2 regions of the Lentibacillus halophilus genome follow, and region 2 is predicted to be linked to the other one. Evidence: riboswitches for the same ligand, from Rfam matches in the RefSeq annotation. Region 2 holds a riboswitch; the other holds the start of a gene.
The links. A riboswitch is a leader RNA that binds a small molecule or an ion and turns the genes downstream of it on or off. The one in region 2 is predicted to bind preQ1.
Positions count from the first base shown of each region.

Region 1: linked by a shared signal. The riboswitch ahead of ACZ5Q7_RS09035 (QueT transporter family protein) and the one ahead of queF (preQ(1) synthase) in region 2 are both predicted to bind preQ1.

Region 1 covers NZ_AP043750.1:1,837,574-1,849,183, reverse strand. Annotated here, with positions in the region: gene leuS (leucine--tRNA ligase) at 1-1,739, opposite strand, end outside; gene mnmM (tRNA 5-(aminomethyl)-2-thiouridylate-methyltransferase MnmM) at 2,188-2,757, shown strand; gene ACZ5Q7_RS09050 (tetraprenyl-beta-curcumene synthase family protein) at 2,810-3,934, opposite strand; gene ACZ5Q7_RS09045 (gamma carbonic anhydrase) at 4,079-4,606, shown strand; gene asnB (asparagine synthase (glutamine-hydrolyzing)) at 4,736-6,646, opposite strand; gene ACZ5Q7_RS09035 (QueT transporter family protein) at 6,784-7,275, opposite strand; PreQ1 riboswitch class I at 7,282-7,326, opposite strand; gene ACZ5Q7_RS09030 (Lin0512 family protein) at 7,485-7,844, shown strand; gene ACZ5Q7_RS09025 (hypothetical protein) at 8,104-8,976, opposite strand; gene ACZ5Q7_RS09020 (LysM peptidoglycan-binding domain-containing protein) at 9,230-10,033, shown strand; gene ACZ5Q7_RS09015 (EAL domain-containing protein) at 10,305-11,610, shown strand, end outside.
Region 2 covers NZ_AP043750.1:154,724-166,333, forward strand. Annotated here, with positions in the region: gene ltaS (lipoteichoic acid synthase) at 1-454, shown strand, start outside; gene purU (formyltetrahydrofolate deformylase) at 664-1,536, opposite strand; gene ACZ5Q7_RS00685 (AEC family transporter) at 1,852-2,778, shown strand; gene ACZ5Q7_RS00690 (2TM domain-containing protein) at 2,886-3,173, shown strand; gene ACZ5Q7_RS00695 (queuosine precursor transporter) at 3,640-4,266, opposite strand; gene queF (preQ(1) synthase) at 4,365-4,859, opposite strand; PreQ1 riboswitch class I at 4,925-4,971, opposite strand; gene ACZ5Q7_RS00705 (IS5 family transposase) at 5,275-6,780, shown strand; gene ACZ5Q7_RS00710 (L-lactate permease) at 6,796-8,577, opposite strand; gene ACZ5Q7_RS00715 (cupin domain-containing protein) at 8,851-9,387, opposite strand; gene ACZ5Q7_RS00720 (IclR family transcriptional regulator) at 9,468-10,235, opposite strand; gene ACZ5Q7_RS00725 (hypothetical protein) at 10,472-11,113, opposite strand.

The sequences.
Region 1 (11,610 bases), 1.3 Mb from region 2:
TTGGATTTACTCATTTTTTCGTTGCCTTCACCAAGGATCATTCCTTGATTGAAGAGCTTCATGAATGGCTCTTTCGTCGGTACGACACCAATGTCATACAAAAACTTATGCCAGAATCGCGCATACAAAAGGTGAAGCACGGCGTGTTCAGCACCACCGATATAAATATCAACCGGGAGCCATTCTTTTAAAGCGTCAGGATCCGCTAATCCGTCCGGGTTATTTGGATCGATAAACCGCAAGAAATACCAGCAACTTCCGGCCCATTGCGGCATAGTGTTCGTTTCACGCCGGCCTTTCATACCTGTTTCGGGATCCTGAACTTGGACCCAAGGACTCGTTGCCAGTGGCGACTCCCCGGTTCCGGATGGCTTTATTTCATCCATTTCCGGCAATTCAAGCGGCAATTCATTCTCTGGGACAGCACTCATAGAGCCATCTTCCCAGTGAATGATGGGAATCGGCTCTCCCCAATAACGCTGTCTGGAAAACAGCCAATCTCTAAGTCGATAGGTCACTTTTCGTGTTCCGATGTCATTCGTTTCCAACCATTCAATCATTTTAGCAATGGCATCATCGGTATACAGACCGTTAAGGAAATCGGAATTAACGTGTTCCCCGTCTTCGGTATAAGCATCTTCAGAAAGATCTCCACCGGCAACCACTTCTTTAATCGGCAATTCAAATTGCTGAGCAAATGCGTAGTCGCGCTCGTCATGGCCAGGAACCGCCATAATGGCACCACTTCCATAACCCATCAATACATAATCGGCAATCCAGATTGGCATTTTTTCGTTATTAACCGGATTAATGGCGTAAGCACCTGTAAAGACACCGGTTTTTTCTTTAGCCAGGTCGGTTCGCTCCAGTTCTGACTTCGTTTCTATCTCCTTTAGATACGCATCCACTTTTGCTTGTTGCTGAGGTGTCACGATTTTCTCTACAAGCGGATGCTCCGGTGCAAAGACAGCATACGTTGCGCCAAACAATGTATCCGGTCTGGTTGTAAAGGCCGTGAATGCATCTGTTTGACCATCGATAGAAAATGTCACCTCAGCACCCTCGGATCGGCCAATCCAGTTTCGTTGCATCTCTTTAATGCTATCCGGCCAGTCAACATCGTCGAGATCATCCAGAAGACGGTCTGCATAGGAGGTGATCCGCAGCATCCATTGTTTCATCGGTTTGCGCACAACTGGATGACCGCCACGTTCACTCTTACCGTCGATCACTTCTTCATTGGCAAGGACGGTACCAAGCGCCGGGCACCAATTGACTGGAATTTCATCCATATAAGCCAATCCATGTTCATACAATTTAAGGAAGATCCATTGTGTCCATTTATAATAATTCGGATCGGTCGTATTGATTTCACGATCCCAGTCGTAGGAAAAGCCGAGTTCTTTAATTTGCCGTTTGAACGTCGCAATATTTTCGTTTGTGAATGCTGCCGGACTGTTGCCTGTATCAATCGCATGCTGTTCCGCCGGCAAGCCAAACGCATCCCAGCCCATTGGATGAAGCACTTCATAGCCCTGCATCCGTTTCATCCGGGAGTAAATATCCGTTGCGGTATAGCCTTCCGGATGTCCAACATGCAATCCGGCCCCCGATGGATAAGGGAACATATCCAGTGCATACACTTTTTCCTTATTCGAAAATGTATCGGCTTTAAATGTTTTATGTTCAGCCCAATAATTCTGCCATTTCTTTTCGATTTCTTGATGATTGAAGCTCATCACGTGTCCTCCCTTATTCTTTTTTACGGACGGCAAGCAGCATTTCCATACGGGCTTGTCTGCATCAGTCATTTTTTAATAAAAAAGCCACTCATCCCTCTTGTAAGGGACGAGAAGCTTCTCCCGCGGTACCACCCAAATTAACGCAGCACTGGCGTTCACTTATTCCTTAACGCAGATGGACGGCACAAGACGACTGATGGATGATTCGTCCGTGCAGCTTAAAGGTGCGTTCACAAACCCCCAGGGGACAGATAACACTAGCTACTGCCTTGCTTTACCCGGAACGATTCATTACGGCTCCTTTTCTTCAACGGTCAGCTATGTATAACGCATTCTAGCTAATGCACCAATCTTTGTCAAATGTTATCGAGTGTGTAACGTTTCCATTGTTTCTATTTCATGCTAAACTAATCATAGCACGTTACATAAAGGAGTACAAACATTCATGATAAAGGGAATTCTCAAGTATGCACATCATTTGCTGAGTGAATCGATTACCGGGGGAGATACCGTTATCGATGCCACATGCGGCAATGGCAACGACACCGTTTTTCTTAGCAAGACTGTCGGCACTAACGGACATGTTTACGGTTTCGACATTCAGGAGCAGGCCATCATTCATACCAGGGATCGCCTTGCTCGGGAACAATTGACTAACGCAACCATTATTCACGACAGTCATAGCAACTTTATCCACCACATTCCGGTTGACCGTCTCACCCGTCTCGGCGGAGCTATTTTTAATCTTGGTTATCTTCCCGGAAGTGACAAAACCGTTATTACGAATAGTGAAACAACGATTCTGGCGATGGAAGGTATTCTGTCCCACTTAAAGCAAAACGGACTCATCGTACTTGTTATTTATCACGGTCATAAAGGCGGGGACCAGGAAAAAGAGCACCTTCTGCATTATGTAAGTCTGCTCGATCAAACATACTACCATGTTTTATATTATGGTTTTATCAATCAGAAAAACGAGCCTCCCTTCATACTGGCCATTCAAAAAAGACATTAAAGGAAAACGCCCATAACAAACGATTGCTGTTCGTTATATGCGGAATAAACGATTAATTTTCCCTGCTGCTTTTCCGGTTCGCTGCCTTTTGGCCTACCGGAAAACGGGCCTTTGTTTTACAGAACCAATGATAAGCTTTCGCATTCCAGTGAAAAAAGGATGAAGAATGGCCACTTTCGCGAAACAATAGTGTTTTCATATCCCTACCGTTGTTTAGGTTGTTCACTTTCGGGTCGCCCAGATATAGCCCAATAAGGCCTTGATATACCATTTTATGGAAGGGTCTATCCATCAGCTGTTGAACATAACGATCTGCCTGCCTGATAAAATAGCAGAATCGTTCTTTCATCTGATCAACGCTTTCATAATAACGGCAGAAATTCAAATCACCTTCAAGCGTATCTTCCTTTTGGTCAATATAATAATCTAAGAGAATATGCAACCCTTGCATATAAGGGAAATAACTTTCCATGATACGTGTGGCCATGTTTTCGTTCATTCGGCCGCACATGGTATAGGAAACGAGACAGAATACACCCAGGGTTGAACCGGCAGCAGCCGCAAACTCATGCCAGTATAACGAATAGGATGGGCCTTCGTGGTTATGGAACCAGGCCGTTAACCGGCTGATTCGCTCATCCATCCTGACATGTTTATGGACTTGCAAATCACTGTATAGATGTTCCAATTCGGATAAGTGTTCCTGGATAATACCGTAGTTGGCCATGTTCCGCATCGTTTTTTGACACTCCCGGACTAAATCGGCCAAGTATTCGCCATCATCCTGCTCATCATGAAATGCATAGTAATTTTTAATGGGATTATCTTGAGTCAATGCATCGGTCATGGCTTGATGCAGTTGCCGGAAATCGTCCGGATCCATCGACGTGCTCCGATCACACAGATTATCCAAATAATCACTTATCGTCTGATAGGCAACGATGAAACGCACCGCCTCATGCCATCGATAGCCGGCAAGTAAAGCATAAACAGCTCCACCCATACAATGAAACCGCTTTGAACCCATGCTTGCCAGGGCCTGATCCCGCAATTCATTATCCGGTATTTGTTCCGCACGCGTTTGCCAATGTGTTAATTCGTGACGGACTGCTGGGAAGATGTATCTATACACCGCAGTCATTAATGTCATAGGTGTTCTCGGTACGCTGTAACCCAACCCATTCCCTCCAATAGCTTCGACAACAGTTCAGCCCCTTCTTCAGTGACAAGGGACTTTGGCATTTGTTAAAACATCCGGTTTGTCTCCTTCTTTCACAAACACTATACTACTAATATCACCATATTTTGGAGGCGGATTCAAATGATAGACCACTTTAAGCAAACCGAACCCACGATTCATCCATCTGTTTTCATTGCACACGATGCCGACGTAATCGGAGACGTTACTATTCAGGAAGATTCCAGTGTCTGGTTCAAAACCGTTATCCGTGGCGATGTGGCACCGACAAGAATCGGTTCCAGAGTTAATATCCAGGATCTGTCGCTGCTCCATCAAAGCCCTGACTTGCCGATAACGATTGAGGATGATGTAACGATCGGCCACCAAGTCACACTGCATGCATGCACAGTCAGGAACAATGCCCTGATTGGCATGGGGTCCCTTATTCTGGACGATGCCGAAATCGGAGAATATGCCTTTATCGGTGCGGGAAGTCTCGTTCCACCTGGCAAAACCATACCTCCCTATTCGCTTGCATTAGGACGACCAGCCAAGGTTGTTCGCGCATTGACCAAAGAAGACTATGACGAAATGGCGCGCGTTGGAAAATCCTATGTTGACAAAGGGCGGTATTATAAACATCACACCAATACCGGCCAATCGTTTTAACCATACAGCTTCTTATAACGTAAAACGTCAATTATCGGTTTTTTATCTTTCATCAATAGTTCATTGAACATAAATCAGGCGGCTACGATCGTTAGCGAACGTAACCGCCTGTTTTTAATATACATTATTTCATCCGGTCTTTTCGACAGTTCCAACATCTTGTTCACTCAGGGACAATGCGTTCAAATCATATTTATTCTCCACAAAAATCTGATGCCATAACATAAACATGAGAACTGTCCAAATTTTGCGGCTGTAATCCCCCTTGTCTTGACAATGAGCGTCAAGCAGTTCAAGGATGTATGATTTATGCAGCAAATGATCTGTGGAACTGTCATGAATCAACTGTTTTGCCCAATCATACAATTCATTCTTTAACCAATGGCGGATAGGAACAGGAAACCCAAGCTTTTTCCGATCGAGCACATGATCTGGTATTATACCGCGTGACGCTTCACGCAATATGCTTTTCGTCGTGCCATTGGCTGTTTTTAATTGAGGTGGCAGTTGACTTGCCACTCGGAATACCTCTTTATCCAAAAAAGGTACACGAAGCTCCAGAGAATGAGCCATCGTCGTCCGATCCGCTTTTAACAAAATATCCCCGCGCATCCACGTATGAATGTCAATATACTGCATTTGATTAATGAGCGGACCATCGCTCATCTGATCATATAATGGCTCCGTTATTTTCCGATAGGATAAGTCATCCCGGAATGACTTCAGGAACGTTTGCTTTTCATCATCTTCAAACATTTTAGCATTGCCGATGTAGCGATCCCGCAATGGGGTGGTTCCCCGCTGGAGGAAGCTTTTGCCGCGTACCCCTTCCGGCATGACATCAGCGACTCGGCGCAGCAGGTGTTTAGCGGGAGCCGGGATAGAGTCAAACAGTTTCAATGATTCGGGTTCACGATAAATATTGTAACCGCCGAACAGTTCATCAGCGCCCTCACCGGACAAAACGACGGCGACATGCTTCCGTGCCTCGCGTGCCACAAAGTATAGCGGCACACAAGCTGGATCAGCAAGCGGGTCATCCATATGCCACATGATTTTCGGGAGATTGGCCACATATTCCTCCGGGGTGATTCGATAAGCTATGTTTTCCACTCCGAGTTTGTCTGCTGTTTCTTTAGCAACATCAACTTCGGAATAGCCTTCGCGTTCAAAGCCAACGGAAAATGTCTTGATGTCCGGATTTATTTCTTTTGCTATGGCGGCAATAATCGTTGAATCAATACCGCCGGATAGAAACGATCCGACCGGAACATCGCTGCGCATATGCATCTTAACCGAATCAGACATGACATCCCGGATACGTTTTATCCAATCCTGCTTGTCCATCAATACCGGGGAGAATGACGCCTGCCAATAGCGATGCTGCGTCATCTTTTCAGACGGCCGTTTTATAAAGTAATGTCCGGGTTCCATTTTTTGAATGCTCGTTGTCATGGTCATTGGCTCCGGTACAAATTGGAAACTCAAATAATGCTGCAATGCCTCCAGGTTGACATCGTCATGTTCATACATGGAGAGAATGCTTTTCTTCTCAGAAGCGAAAACCATTTCCTCGTCCGTTTCCCGATAAAATAACGGTTTAATGCCAAATGGATCACGTGCGCCGTACAGTGTTTCCTGTTCTTTGTCCCAAATAAGAATGGAAAACATGCCGCGCAAATGGGCAAATGCCTTTTCTTTATATTTTTTGAACAAAGCTGCAATAACTTCTGTGTCCGACTCCGTAGTAAACGTATAACCTTCTGCAGTCAAATCACGACGAAGTTCAACATAATTATAGATTTCACCATTGAAGACGATTAAGATGGTATCATCATCATAGCTTAAAGGCTGCTGACCGCTGTCAGGATCGATAATGCTTAATCGCCGGAACCCAAACGAAACGTAAGCATCATGATAATACCCTTCATCGTCAGGGCCTCTATGTGTCATTACGTTATTCTGCTGTTTAAACGATTTTTTCTCTTCCTCATTGGGTACCGCAGGGTCATTGCGTATCAAACCAATAAAACCACACATTTTCTTGCCTCACTTTCTATCATGTTGCTTGTTTATTATATCAAAAACCAACGACCTATAACGACAAAAAACGCTTGACTATCGTGTTGCACGACAGACGCACACCAACGACAATGGTGAAGATTGTTGATACTGAATTAACGTTTTTCCATCATATCATTAAAATTCAATTTTCTATTTAGAGCATACATTATTGGGATCCCGATAGCCATAATTCCGAATTCCCCCATAGCAGTCAACAGCCATGTCAACAGAAATGGCAAACCAGCTGCAAGATAGAGTTCAAACGCAATGATAAACATATTGAATGTAAATACGATCGTGTTGATGACGAGCAATGTCAACTTATGTTTAATAAATTTAGCCAAAAGTATGATGATTCCTAGCGATAGCGCCGAGTGAGCAACGCCAAATGTTAAATCGTACACACCAGTCGGCGAAAATAAATTCGTCAAGAGGACACCCAATACGATGCCGAAAAAATATTTTTTATTGAAGACAACGAGGTGGTTGAACACTTCAGGGATGCGAAACTGAATGTTCGAGAAGGCAATCGGTGCGATGGCCAATGACACAACGACATAAGTAGCTGCCACCAGTGCATTGGCGGTTAACGTTTTGATATTCAATTATATCACTCCTTAGTTTTTTATCGTGGGATGGTTTCGAACCACGGTTTGGAGATACTCGTTCCAAACGATTCTATTATACCCGAAAAAAAGGAATGTGCAAGACGATTACTACACCAATATTAATCCATATCAGTTTGAACAACGATCGAGAAAGGATACAATGAAATTGGAGGAAATTAGACATTTACTAGAAGGAGGAAAATGTTATGGAAAACATTCTATTCATTGAAACGGGAATGGGTATTGACGTGCACGGTCAGGATGTCAACGTGGCGTCGGAACGGGCTGTGACCAACGCTATCCACTATAATTCCATGCCCGGCGTGCGAACCATGTTGCCGGACAATAGCTTGAATAATATGCACGTATATGTGAAGCTGGCTATTCCGGAAGATCATGATCAGTTGAACGAAGAGAATATCAAGGCACTTATTCCATATGGGACAGTCACTGTGGAAGTAATGAACGGAGGTATGGCCACGACGAGTGGCATTTATTTGGAGGACCAACAAGACACAAACGACCTTATGTATATTGTCAACGCGGTGGTGGAAGTAGGTTACTAACAACGAACACATAACTCCCCATGATGGCATCAATTACCAGACAACAAACGATATCAAACGTAACTTGAAGCGTGCCTGCCCTAATGGGGATGATGTGTATTTTGATAACGTCGGCGGGGAGGATATAAAACGCTGTTATGACACAATAGGAAGTAATTGGTGAGTCCTATGCTGAGACTAACCTTACTACCAGCATTTATCCTTCGTTAAACTGCCATTCAGCGGGCAGAAGGGCCCAATTGAATAACGTTTCACTTTATCAGAACATTGATTGGATCCCGCCTGTTTTTGGTTCTACATAATACCAGTTTCGAGTCGCTGTATGAGAAGCACTATCTTGTTCATGGTCCACGACATCATAGACATGAATGACGTATCGATCATTTTCCATATGATCGTATTCCACTTTTACATTTGGTTTATTTGTAAGCCCCGCATGATCACGAACCAACTTTTGCGCCTCTTTTCTTGTTAATTCCTGTTCGTTGTTCGCATGATTATTCCCTTGGTCATTCACGTCTTTCCTTGTCCTATTTCGTTTGTTGATCTTCCATTGTCCATCCTGAAGCTGGAATGTTACGGTTAAAGTGTAAGCCCCGTAAAGTTCGCTTTCCGCTTCTTGAATAACTTGATATGTTTGATCACTTAGCTTCTTTGTCTGATACGGCTGATTCGTATTAATCCATACGGGAGCATCTTGCGCCTCCAAATACAATTTGCCGTCTTTTTCATGGTAGTATTCGTTGACATACATTTGGGCTAGTTCTTTCGTTGTAACGTCTGTTAGCTTCTTGATTAATTCTGATTTTGAATCGAACGTTTGGACCCGGCCGTTCTTGTTCGTTTCCTGAATCAATAATTGTTGAAAGGTATGACTCAATGTTTCAACTGGCGGTTTTTCAGCCGCTTTATTATCCGGCTGATTTTGTCCGTTTTTCGTTTGTCCCTCATCTGCCTCATGATTGTTTTGACCCTTGTCAGAACCATCGTTGCTATGGCCGTCCATTTCCGTTTGCTGTTCCTGATTGCCAGACGTGTTCTCAGACTTTCCCTGATCATTCTCCGGTGTTCCACAGCCACTTAAACCAAGTACAAGAATTCCTGTCATTGCAATTGTGATAACCCATTTCATAAGCTCTCTTCCCTCCTAATGAGCGTACTTATAACACCATTCCCGTATTATATTTGTATGAATCAGATTCGTGAATTACAATTGTTAGAGTTTTTTCGGAAAGCACTTAACAAAGGTTGTTCCATAGAGCGAGCAAGTATGAGCAATGCTCGCTGATCCTAGTTATTTCTAGGCTTCTTTTGACAGAATCTACACACCCGCCTGCTATAAAACATAACATATAACGACTTTTGCACTATTGGAGTTGATTCAATTGAGTATTGCAGTCGGTACGCACTATATTTACACCGTTCAAGCGGGCGATACCCTTTACGAAATAGCTAATCGTTTTTCGAGTTCCCCACAAGCAATTGCTGAGGCAAATCATTTATATCCGCCAGTCACCGCTCCTGAATTAATCTTCCCCGGTCAACGATTAGTTGTCTCCACTGCCGGCAATATCGACACGTATTACATGGTAGCACCCGGAGATACACTAACTGATATTACCATACGTTTTTCGACTACCTATGGATTAATGACTGCAATGAACCCTGCTATCAATAACCCAGATGTTATCATCTCCAGCCAGCAGCTTGATGTCCCAGCCTTTATTTATAATGTAGAGAAAGGGGATACTCTCTTTCAAATTCAACAACGATTTGGCATTCACCGTTCAGAAATAATCAGAGCTAATCTTGGCCGCCCGGGCTTTTCACCTGATCTCATTTGGCCGGGATATTCACTAATTATTCCGCTTCCTTCCACAGCAAATATCACCGTCACTTACCCGATACCTGGAACGGTTATCCAAGATGGTTTCCCTGTTGCGGGATGGGTTCGCAGTTTTGAGGGAAATGTCCTCCATCAGATTCGTGATAGCAATGGCGTGATTGTATCCAATAAAAGGGCTGCCACTGCAAGCCAGGGTGCACCAGCTTACGGATTTTTCCAAAGCTCTTTGCCATTTGACAGGCAGCCCACCTCTGATATTGGGGACGTTTGGGTATATACGAGGAGTCCAAGAGATGACGAAATACAGGATTTGGTCCAGGTGAAAATTCATTTTATTATTTAAGGTGGGAATAGGGAGTCAGACATCCGCAAATAGCAATTCAAAACTACGAACAACCGGCTTCCAATCCCCGAATCAAGCTAGATAACACTTTTCACCTTTCTTATAGGATTATCGTGTTTATTAATTAATTCTACCACTCCTAAACTTAAAACCATGATAATTATTTGACATCATGCACCAAAACCACCATTTTGACATTAATTATGTTTTAATAGTATGAAAGACATAGTTCTCCCGGTATATAATAATGCCGTAATCATGAGGAGGTCCTATGAATTACGAGTCTGAATTAAACAAAGAACTTAAAAACCGTCATGATATTGAAACAGCCCTCAATGAGTCGTCAATTGTTGCTGTTACTGATCATCGCGGTGTCATTCAATCAGCTAATGAGAAATTCACTGAGTTGTCCAAGTACACGAATGAAGAACTGATTGGGAGCTATCAAAATATCATTAATTCCGGATATCACAGTCGTGCATTTTTTCATAATCTGTGGAAAACGATAGGATCCGGTAAGGTTTGGAAGGGTGAAATCAAAAATAAAGCCAAGGATGGAACTTATTATTGGGTTGAAACAACCATCATGCCATTCCTAAACGACAATGGAAAACCGTATCAATACATTTCCATACGTCATGATATTACGCAAAGGAAACAATATGAAGAAACCATCAAGCAGCTGGCGTATTATGATCAGCTAACATCATTGCCCAATCGTCATTTGCTTAACGAATGGGGAAACAACCTTGAAGAAAACCATAAGATAACGGTTTTCTTCCTGGATATTGATCGGTTTAAATCACTTAATGATAATTATGGCCATTATGCAGGAGATATCATCTTACAAAAAATTGCTGACAGACTCCGGAGTTGTCTGCGTGATTCGGATTTCATCGTGAGAGAAGGCGGTGATGAGTTTATCATCTTACTGGATAACGTCTATAAGCGTGAAGATATTGAGACATTTGCCAGTAAGATTATCGACCAATTTGAGAAGCCGATTTATATTGATTACCAGTCAATCAGGGTGACAACCAGTATAGGTATTAGCACTAATCAACTCCTGCCAGGGCATGATCATCGGTCAAAAGCCATTGAAACATTTATCCGGAACGCCGATACAGCCATGTACCATGCCAAAAAGCAAGGTGGCAACACGTATTGCTTTAACACACAAAGTCAAAACCATGATATGGAACGCTATCAGCATATGGAACATGAACTAAGATTTGCTCTTGAGAATGATCAGTTCACCATTGTCTATCAGCCTTTTATCGGATTAGAAAGCGAAGAGGTTGTTGGTTTGGAATCGCTGCTGCGCTGGTATAGTCCGTATTTAGGTGCTGTGTCACCCGCAGAATTCATTCCACTTTTGGAAGAATTAGGGCTAATTATCCCTGTCGGCAAATGGATTCTTAAGTCCGTCTGTCAGCAATTAAAGGAATGGCAGAATGAAGGTATTTTTTTACAGAGAGTTTCCGTTAATGTATCGCCCGTCCAATTAAGAAATCGAGACTTCGTCAATGATTTAAAAGCTATTTTAACGGAAACAAAGATTGATCCAGCCTATTTGG
Region 2 (11,610 bases):
CGGTCAAGTGGATGTTATGCCGACGATGCTGCATCTATTGGGAATCAATGCCAATGATTATATCCAATTTGGCACAGACATGTTTTCCGAAGAGCATAGAGAATTCGTCCCATTCCGAAATGGAGATTTCATGACTGATGATTACAGCTATGTGCAAAACACCTTTTTTGATAATGTGACTGGCGAACCCATTGAAGAACCGACAGAAGACATGAAAGAAATGCGCAATCAGGTTCATTTCGAACTCAGCTTGAATGATGAAGTGCTGAACGGTGACTTGTTGCGATTCTATGAACCTACTGAAGACTGGAAACCGATTAATCCCAATCAATATCAGTATGGAAAGCCTGATGATGAGAAGGAATCTGGTGACGAAGATAAACCTGATAACGATAAGACATCAGCTGAAGACAACACGGATGCGAACATGAACAAAACGAAAAATAACAAATAGCAAAAAAGAAGCTGGGACAAAACGAAACAGATCAATTCTAAATACGAACACTATATTTAAGACGTCGTTTCCACTCTGAAATAATACTGTGCTTGTCCTACGCTAATGTCATCAAAAAATCCGAACCGATTCAGATTATGTATGAATCAGTTCGGATTTTTCTTTAACTCAATCTAAGTTGGACAAAGCCCTTTATATAGCGCTATTAGTCACCTGAAAACGATCGTTTTATTATCCTCCACAATGACTCTGTCCTCCAGATGCCATTTCACCGCTCGGGCAAGGACGCGTCTTTCCACTTTCCGGCCAATCTTTTTCAAATCGGCAACATGATCGCGGTGGTCGACTCGCTCGATATCCTGCTCAATGATCGGACCTTCATCCAATTCATTTGTGACGTAATGCGAGGTGGCACCGATCAATTTCACACCGCGCTCATAGGCTCGTTCGTAGGGCTTGGCACCGACAAATGCCGGCAAAAACGAATGGTGGATATTAATAATCCGATCTTGAAAACGCGCGACAAAATCCGGTGTCAAAATTTGCATGTAACGTGCTAAAACAAGCACATCGACATCGTATTCCTCCATCAGCCGGATTTGCTCTGCTTCCGCTTGTTGCCGGATATCCTTGTTTGCCGGAATATGGTGAAATGGAATGCCCATTGATTCGACTAGCTCGCGGGCATCGTCATGATTACTGATAACACAAGTGATATCCGTTTCCAAATCCCCGCTCTGCCATTCCCAAAGCAGCTCAAGCAAACAATGCGAATCTTTGGAAACGAAAATGGCTGTTCGTTTCGTTTCCCAGTGATAAGCGAAACGGTATTCCATGGAAAATCGCTCGGCTAATTGGATGAAGTCAGATTCTAGGGCCGATCGTTTGTCATCAAGATCCGCGCAATAAAATTCAATCCGCATAAAAAATGTTCCATGTTCAGGATCGCTCGAGTATTGATTGGATTCGATGATATTCGCACCGTGCTCCAGCAAAAATGTTGAAATAGCTGATACAATACCCGGACCGTCCGGGCATTGAACGAGAAGTCGGCAACGGTTGTCTTTAGAATATGTTGTCATGTCGATGTCTCCCTTATCTTTCTTTCATTTCGAATTGATGCCTACTATTTTACCAATTTCCGTCTAAAAAGTTAATAACGAATGACGTATAATAAAACATATCACTCATTTAAAATACCGTGACATATGGACGCATGGATTGTTTAGGTCAATCTCCTTCCGCTTTGACCCCGAGCGAAGTGGCCTTCTAAAAGCACACAACAGGCGCTTTTGTACGCTAACAGCTGTTTTTTGGATTTTTTAAATTGTTTTTGTTATTTTGAAATAGATTAGCATGTTCATAAACGGTACCAACGACGAAAGGAAGCCAGCAACATGTCGGAACTATTCACTATTTTATTGGATATTCTTATCCCCATTTTTATCGTCATGGGCATTGGGTATTTCATGCAGAAAAAATTTCGTTTGGACCTGCAAACCCTTGCCAAATTGAACATTTATTTTCTGGTTCCGGGATTCATATTTGTCAAACTGTACAACACTGAATTCTCGCCAACGATTTTTTTGCTAGTTGTTCTATTTTTCTTATTATATATCACCACATTATTCATTATATCCAAAGTAGCGATTAAAATGCAGCGATTGAATCGTGGAAAAGGGATAACGTTTTCCAATAGCATTATCTTTTTTAATTCCGGAAATTATGGCGTCCCTGTCAATGATCTCGTGTTTAGAGGCGATCCATTTGCCATGTCCATTCAAGTTATCATTCTGACTATGCAAAACATTCTGACGTTTACATACGGCATTTTTATATTGCAATCGGTTAACGTCGGCAAACTGCGCGCATTGCTCGGTTATTTCAGAATGCCGGTTTTATACGCAATGGCCGCCGGTATTTTTATGAACATCACCAACCTGTCCGTCCCCGATGTTATTTGGGAGCCGGCCACCTATATTTCCGATGCTATGATTGCCATGGCGCTTATTATGTTGGGGGCTCAAGTCGCCCAAATCGAATGGACATCGATATTATCGCCCGTTTATGTCAGTTTGCTGATCCGGCTTCTGATCGGTCCCGCCATCGCTCTTTTGATCATTTATATATTGGGGATCGATGGCACAGCAGCACAGGCCCTTTTCATTGCCTCGGCCATGCCGACATCGGTAAACAGTTCGGTTATTGCGCAAGAATATCAAAATCACCCTTATATGGCAGCACAAATGGTGTTGTTTTCAACCCTGTCCAGCGCTGTAACCGTTACAGGGGTCATTTACCTGTCCAGGCTCCTATTTGCCTAATCCGTTTCAGGTCATGTGAGAAGCCATGCGTGTTACCATGGGACCATCGCATGAAAACGCGTCACAATGAAAGCAATTCTCTACCATTACGAAAAGGAGCAAATTTCATGGATCATCAATCCCAAGCTTATATGAAAGCGAAAGAAAAGGTTGAGCGTTTAAAAGACTTTTACAGTCACCTTATTGTGTATGGGCTCGTTAATACTCTGCTTTTCGTTATTAACATGGTCACCAACCCGGATTATTGGTGGTTTCTTTATGCGCTCGGTGGCTGGGGAATCGGTATCATCATACACGGATTATCCATAAAGGACAATCATTTTTTGGGAGCCAAGTGGGAGGAAAAGAAAATCAAAGAATACATGGAAAAGGATCGAGATAATGATTCCCAATAACAGATGGATCTGTTTATGTACCGGAAAGAACAACCGCAGCGCTTATCAGACCTGGCATCCGTTTCGTGGTCGGTTGATCAGCGCCTCTGCCCCTTTATTCCTCGCAAAGATCAGACATGTGTCCCAACGTAATGTTGCCCCCTAAAAGCACACGACAGATGTGTTTTCCGTGAAATCCCAGTTCATGCGTCGTGGCAGCAGCGACGGTAACAGCAGCGGAGGGTTCGATCCGCTGTTCCAACCGTTCCGTGACAAACAACAAGGCGCGTTTAATAGAAGCAGCACAATCTCATCCACATACGTTTGCATGACCGGAAATGTCTGATCGCCCGGCTGTGATGCCCGAAGCCCATCCGCGATCGTATCGACGCAGTCAATCCGTAACAGTACCTTTTCAACAATTATCGCTATGCTAAACAACGATCAAATTCTGAATGAAATCTTCTAGAAATATCCCCGGCACACGTTATGCGCCGGGGATATTGACGTTCATTCTACTTTTTTGAGCCCATGTTACAAGCATATATACAACAGGGGTGTCCAACAATGCAATCAGCAGTTTGACCACATATTGCGAGACGAGCATGCCCATCAGCACACTGAATGGAACCGTCCCCCAGAACGCGACTGTAATAAAAATGGCGGTGTCAGCAAGTTGACTCGTCATCGTGGACACGTTGTTACGGATCCATAATTTGGAATCGCCGTGCCGGGCTTTCAAATAATGAAAAATACTAACATCAAGATTTTGACTAACCGCATAAGACATCAGACTGGCGACCATCACCCGGAAACTGCCGCCCAGAACCGCTGCAAATTCCGTCTGAAGACCAAAATCCGGAGCTGCCGGCAATTGAATGACAATAAAAATGAAAACCAGTGCAACCACCTGTGTTAAAAAGCCTGCCAGCACTGTCTTCCGCGCAGCATCCTTTCCGTATACCTCACTGATGACATCTGTAATAATATACGTGACAACATAGACGACCAGCGTACCGGGCAACACGACACTACCGATGCTGAACAATTTGACGCCCAACACATTCGACAACAAAAACAAGCCAATAAATAATGCATTTAAGTAAACAAACATGGTCTATCCTCTCCCTATGATTGGAAAAACGGCCCAATAACCGTTTTGAAATAGTCGACGGATTAACATGGAAGGAGAGGATCTCGCTCATCCCTCTTTCAGCGATTATCAACCTTTTCCGGATACAGATCATGATTCATCAAACGGTGTTCTGCCATTTGCTCAAACCGGGTATCCGGCTTGCCATAATTGCAATATGGATCAATGGAGATGCCCCCGCGCGGTGTAAATTTTCCCCACACCTCGATGTAGCGTGGATCAAGCAGATCAATCAAATCGTTCATGATAATATTAATACAATCCTCATGAAAGTCTCCATGATTCCGGAAACTGAACAAATACAACTTCAATGATTTGCTTTCAACAATTTTCTTATCTGCTATATAGCTGATATACACCGTCGCAAAATCCGGTTGCCCGGTTTGCGGACAAAGTGTTGTAAATTCAGGACAATTGAATTTGATGAAATAATCCCTGTCAGGATGCTCGTTGTCTATTGCTTCAAGCACATCCGGTGTGTAATCAAATGCATAAGTTGTTCCTTGATTTCCCAATTGCGACAAGCCCTGTAAACGATCATTGTGTTCAGTCATATCAAAACCTCCTCTCATTAAAAAAACCACGGCCCTAAGGCACATGGTTTTAAACGTCTCATCATCTGTCCTTAGTTTTTTATAGAGGGTTGAAGCTAAGAACCTCTCCCGTTATCGGAACGGACTATCCATTTATCCATCTATTATTAGTTAGTATATGCCAAAGATGCGGTTATGTCAAAGCTTGTGAGTGAGTCACTTTTTGGCAAGAGACACCAGTGGAAGGGTTGTAAGCATTCCGTCAATCCATTTTTTGTTCGATAGGTGTTTTTGGATACTTCTATTTGTTTAATTAGGGGCTGCTGAATAAATAAAAATGACTGATTGGACAGGAACTTTGCGTCTTTTTGTCGAAATAAGTTGCAAGGGATAGAGACAAATTCAACGAAAAAACCTTGCACCTGGAGGCCTGACAATGTACGAACATAATGAACGTCAAATGATCATGCCGGATGAATTTTTCCTCCCTTTTGGGGGTCGTTTGAACCCTAATAACCGCTGGGCTGTTATGGCCAATCTGATTCCATGGTCAAAACTTGAAGATGAGTACGTTCAACTCCTGAATGATTCAACAAGAGGAAACAAAGCCTATTCGGTCCGGACGGCGCTTGGCGCATTAATCATAAAAGAGCGTCTTGGACTGAGTGACCGGGAAACTGTGGAACAGATTACGGAGAATCCGTATCTTCAGTATTTTATCGGGCTTTCATCTTTTCAGGAAGAAGCGCCTTTTCATGCCTCGACCATGACGTATTTCCGTAAACGCCTGGATGCTTCCATCGTCAACCAAGTCAATGAATGGATAGTGGAAGAACAAACAAAGCGTGACCAGGACGATGATGATGATTCAGATAATGACCATAAAGGAACCGGCGGTTCACATGGTGACAAGTCCAATCAGGGAACGGCTGATAGCTTACCTAATCAGGGAAAGCTGATGATGGATGCCACTTGTGCCCCAGCCGATATCGCCTATCCAACGGATTTGAATTTGTTAAATCAGGCACGGGAAAAGCTTGAAGCCATGATCGATACGCTGCATGAACCTTTGAAAGGTGAGCGACGGAAACCACGTACCTATCGAAAGAAAGCCCGCAAGGCTTATCTGGCAATTTCCAAGCAAAAGCAACCGGGACGCAAAAACGTTCGACAAGCCGTTGGCAAGCAGCTAAACTACGTTCAGAGAAACTTAAAACACATCTCGTTCCTCGTGCAACAGGTAGGACTGTCACCTTTGGACAAGCGTCAGTATGGGGAATTATTGGTCATACAGGAACTAACCCGTCAACAGCAGCACATGTATGACCATAAAAAGCATCAAATCGACCATCGCATCGTCAGTATCCACCAGCCTCATGTACGTCCGATTGTACGTGGTAAAACAGATGCCAATGTTGAGTTCGGGGCCAAAATCTCCGTAAGCATGATCAATGGTTATACCACGCTGGATAAACTGTCATGGGACGCCTATCATGAAGGAGTCTATCTTCAGGACTCCATTGAGGCCTATTGTAGGCGCCATGGTACTTATCCGGAGGCGGTCCTGGCTGACCAGATTTACCGGACAAGGGGAAACCGACGCTACTGCAAGGAGCGCGGCATCCGGCTGAGCGGACCAAAACTCGGCCGCCCTTCCAAAAATGCTCAGGAGAACCGGCTTCAAAAACAAATTGAATATCAGGATGCCGCAGAACGAAATGCGATAGAAGGCAAGTTTGGCGAGGGCAAGCGTTCGTATGGACTTGGCCTTATTTCAGCATGTCTTCGGGTGACCAGTGAAACGGTCATTTCCATCCAGTTCCTGGTTATGAATCTTGAAAAGATCCTCCGGGATACTTTTTTATACGTTTTATATTTAATGGTCGAGAACCTTTTTTCGGTCCGAGATCGAAAGCCCCTATTATTCTTAGGTAAGATATAAATCATTCAGCAACCCCTAATTATTCATCTTCCTTTGTTTGTTATCCATTGGTGTCCATTTATTTCTATTATTCATCCATATAGCTACTATAACGGCTGCGTAAATAGCTATAACGACAAACGTTCCGATATTTAACCCAATTCCCATTAAGATAACAAAACCAATAGCACCTGTCAGAAGAATATAATAAAAACCAGGCAAAATAACTTTCCTGATAATCTCTCCTTCTCGTCCAACCAGACCGACGGCGGCTGCCGCTGTAATCACGTTATGAACACTGAACATGTTTCCAGCACCGGCACCAATCGCTTGAAGGGCTAACACCCATGACGGCTGTAACTGTGAACTGACAGCCATGTTTAATTGGAAATGACTAAACATAAGGTTACTGAACACATTACTTCCGGCAAGAAAGGCCCCTAATGCACCAACAACTGGAGCTATAAATGCCCACATATTACCTGATAGTATCGTTAATCCACTCGCCAACGTTTCAGGCATACTTTCAAATCCTGCAGCACCGCCGTCACTGTGAAGAAAGACCTGAACCATTGGAACGGCAAATATCAATGCTGCACCTGCTGACCCAATGGTTTTCACGGATTCTTTCAATGCGCTTTTAAATGACGTCCATTCCATATCATGCATCCAATAAGTCAAAATTGAGACGATTAAAAAGATGAATCCGGGAGACGTCAGTAATCCAAAATCAGTACCGAGTTCGCTCCCGAAAATGTGGTTAACGGCAATATCCGTTTTTCCCAACCAAGAAGAAATGGGCAAAAAGGGAGCATTGACAATAAAAAGCAAAGCAGCTGTGATAATATAAGGAAGCCATGATCGGAATGCTGAAAAAGAGGCTATCTTTTCACTCTCGATTTCAAGAATGCCACTCCATTCTTCTTTCCATTCAGACTTATCTTTAAATCGCCATACCGTATCTTTAGGCATAAACCAACCTTTTTTCGCGGCTATGACTGCAATGACAATTCCTATGAGCCCACCGAGCAAGGAAGGAAATTCAGGGCCTAAAAATACGCCTGATAAGACATATGGTACTGTTAAACTAAGTCCTCCAAAAAGAGCAAATTTCCACGCTTTAAAACCTTCTCTAACGGATTGGCCAAAGAATCCAGTAAGAAGGACGACCATAAACAGAGGTATAAGGGTGCCCACAATACCGTGAACCAACGCAATCTTTCCGGTCATTTCCAAAAGAAATGGACCCCACGTATCTACTTGAAGCGCAGAATTGACATCGGCGAGTTTGCCGTCTCCAAGACCCGAACTGAGACCTATGGAAATGGGCGCACCAGCTGCACCGAAAGTCACAGATGTACTTTGAAAAATCATAACCATAAGAGCTGAAGCCATGGCCGGAAAACCAAGCCCGACCAACATTGAACCAATCACAGCTCCTGTCGACCCGTAACCGGCAGCGCCTTCCAAAAACGCTCCGAAAATCCATAGAATAAGTATGACTTGTATACGCCGATCGTCTGTCACACCGGAAATACTATTTCGAATGACACCCAATCCACCGCTCTCTTTTAGCATGTTCAACAGAAGCAAGGCACCAAACACAATATACAAAATACTGAATGCGGTTTCAAAACCAATGAAACTGGCACCAGCGATTTTGTTTGCAGGTACTTCCCATACAGTTGTTGCCAAAACTAAGACGGATGCAAATGCCAAGATCATCGATGTTCTTGCTGTCCACCGTAATATGATGAGGAAGAAAAAGAGAATCAATAATGGGACGATTCCTAGAAAAACAAGCAACCCCAAACTCATTGCTTTCACCCTCCTTAAACGCCTGCGTCACTATTTCTATAATTTGCAAGTTGTGTCTAGATTTGTTACTATTATTATAGACGAATATACTTCATTATTTGTCTTACACTTACAACACAAGGTGGACACGACACCCTTCAGCCCAAGGAGGCACCCTTGGACTCAGGTTTAATGGTGATCGTGTCCGCATAAGCCCATGTTAAACCACCACAGTTGTTTCCACTTATTGAGTTGATATCCAGTTGTTTTTAACACGCGACATACCAATGGTTGTTATTTATCAGGAATGATATCGCTTTTATCGGTTCCTGATACGACGTGTTTTGCACCTGATCCAACGGGTTCTTCCAAAAACCATGCTCCCATACCGGAGACAGAAGGCACATCCTGGATGGTATAAAGAATGGCATCTTCATTATCAGACGTGTTGCAATGTTCGTGTGCCAGCCATGCAGGAGCAAAAAACACATCTCCCTTTTCCCACTCATACTTTTCGCCTTCAACGATGCTGTATCCTTCTCCCTGGAAAACAATGAAGATGGCCATGTTGCTGTGTCGATGCGGCTCATTATGTTCTCCCGGCTTTAGTACTTGCACCAATGCGTTTACATTGGGAGACACACCCTGGGCATCCCCTGTGTCTTCATTGATCAGTGATACAGCGCTTCTGCCTTCACTTAAACTTGACCCTGTTCCATATAAAAATTCATTGATATCCTTCCCTTTCCAAAGGCAAGGACGAATATTTGGCTTCGTACTTTTTTGAAGAAAATCACTGTAACTAATCATATTTGCTGCTGACTGACTCATAATTATCCTCCTTAGCTATTTTTTAGTACACGTTATTTTAGCTCACATTTACACGACTCTGAACAAATCACCCCCCTTTATTATTTATAAGTAAGCTGATCGGAAATTTCTTTGGTAATCTCTATCAATCTCTGAACATCATAGGATTGGGCATCCGTATTTAAATCGTTTGCAAAACCAATCATACAAATAGCAGCAATCATTTCGCCGGAGTGGTCAAAAATCGGGCTTGAAACAGCATGTCCTCCGGGCAAATCACCGAATTCTTGATCTCTTGACGCAAAACCAGCTTCCCTCACACGATTTAAATCGTCCTCAACTGCTTTTCTGTCCAAATGATAGTCCTCAATGTCTCTATTCATTATGTCCTGTATAGATTGATTCGGCAGAAATGCAGCGAAACACCTTCCGACCGAACTCATAAGAAGCGGAGGGTAATAACCTATTTCTATCCCAACATTAATCGATCGACCACTGCTTTGATACTTGGAAATCATCGGGCCATTATCCGTCCAGACGGCAAGGGCTGATGAATGTTTGATTTCCTTTTTAATCTTTTGCATAAACGGATCAATGATTGAAGAGATGCTGAATTTGTTTAACGTATATAAGCCCAGTTCGATCAGTTTAGATCCCATGTCATACGTTTTTTTGTCATCATCAAACGTTAAAACATCAGATTTAACAAAGCTGACAAGATACTTTTTTAAATTATTTTTAGACATACCTACTTTGTGCGACAGCGCCGTTAATGTTATCGGACCGTCATTGTTTTTTATTTCATCCAAAATCAGTACTGCGCGTTCAAGCGCCTGTATGCCTTGACTGTTCGAAAATTCCTGATTCACAACCTCACCACCAATTTGCGAACTATTAGTGTACCTAGTGAACTATTGGTTGATTACTTGTATAGTAACACTGGATACTCTAAAGTGTCAATGTTTTTTCACAATTCATAAGAATAATCACTCAATCTTGTATCATCCCAAACAGATCCTTCGCCGTAAATGCTACCATTAATTAAAGCAACCATAAGTCATACATCAATCTATTGAAAGCCTATTCACCTTTGCAAAACGGATCATCAGTCATCGCTTAATACCGGATGCTGCCACCATCTATCCGCTTGTTGCTTTAGATGGTCCATGTCGATGTCAGAACAGTGATCGGCCAACTTATTGATGGTTGCTTCACTAAATTCGGATTTGATGGCGAATTGGTCCTGTTTTTGCTCATTCGAATCGCCCGATGGGTACATCACATTGATTCGGACAGTCGCGAAATCATAATCGGAATCGCTCACAACGCAAACGGTTTGTAAAATCGCTGTTTTCATATTGGTCACTGTCGCGTGTTTGGTTGACCCTGCGACACCGCGGAATATGACTTCCATGGTATAAGGTTCATGATCAAACCTGCCTTGCACACGCACAGAGGTCGAATCAGGCAAGGTTTCCAAATCGTTTTGCAATTGTTTTTTTATAGCCCCTCTTGCTTTGTCATCTGTATCATGTTTGTTCTGATCTTGATGTTTCTGTTTGTCTTCTTCTTCTTTTAATTCCTGCTCTGTTTCTTGCTGTTCTTTTTCTGTCTGCTCGGTGTCTTGCTGGTCCTGTTTTGCCTGTTCGTCCACGTGCTCAATCCGTAGTACCAGCAACCCTATAACAATAATCACAACCGTCACTATAATGACCCATTTTTTTTGATAAAATTGTTTCTCAGCCATCTGCAACTCCCCTGCTTGCATCCTGAAAATAATTATTCCCTTGGAACCGCGAATACCGCCTCATCCATCCTTTTTGCCAAACCGTTATACGAAAAAAATCAGGAACCCGAAAACCGTTATTCGGATTCCTGATTCATTTGTTGGTTTGGACATGGGCTGGTCTTCGCATTGTCTTCAATAGTGATTTACCCGCCTTGCAAATAAGTTAAACATCGATATTGGGTTTAACTTAAAAAATAGGAATATGGTTGCCAAGTCGATTAAATGGGAGGGGGTAAGCTGCGCGAGATTCGATATGAATTGCGCGAGTTTCACTCCAAACCGCGTGTGTTTCCCCTTGAGTCGCGCGAATTTTCCTTCAAGCTGAGCGATCTCAGCCTTGAATTGCGCGAGTCCCCCTCGAACTGCGTGAGTTTCTCCTGGAGTTGCGCGACCTCGGGCTTGAGTCGCGCGAGTTTTTCCCCGATCCGCGCGATTAGTCGTCCTTACCTATCGCT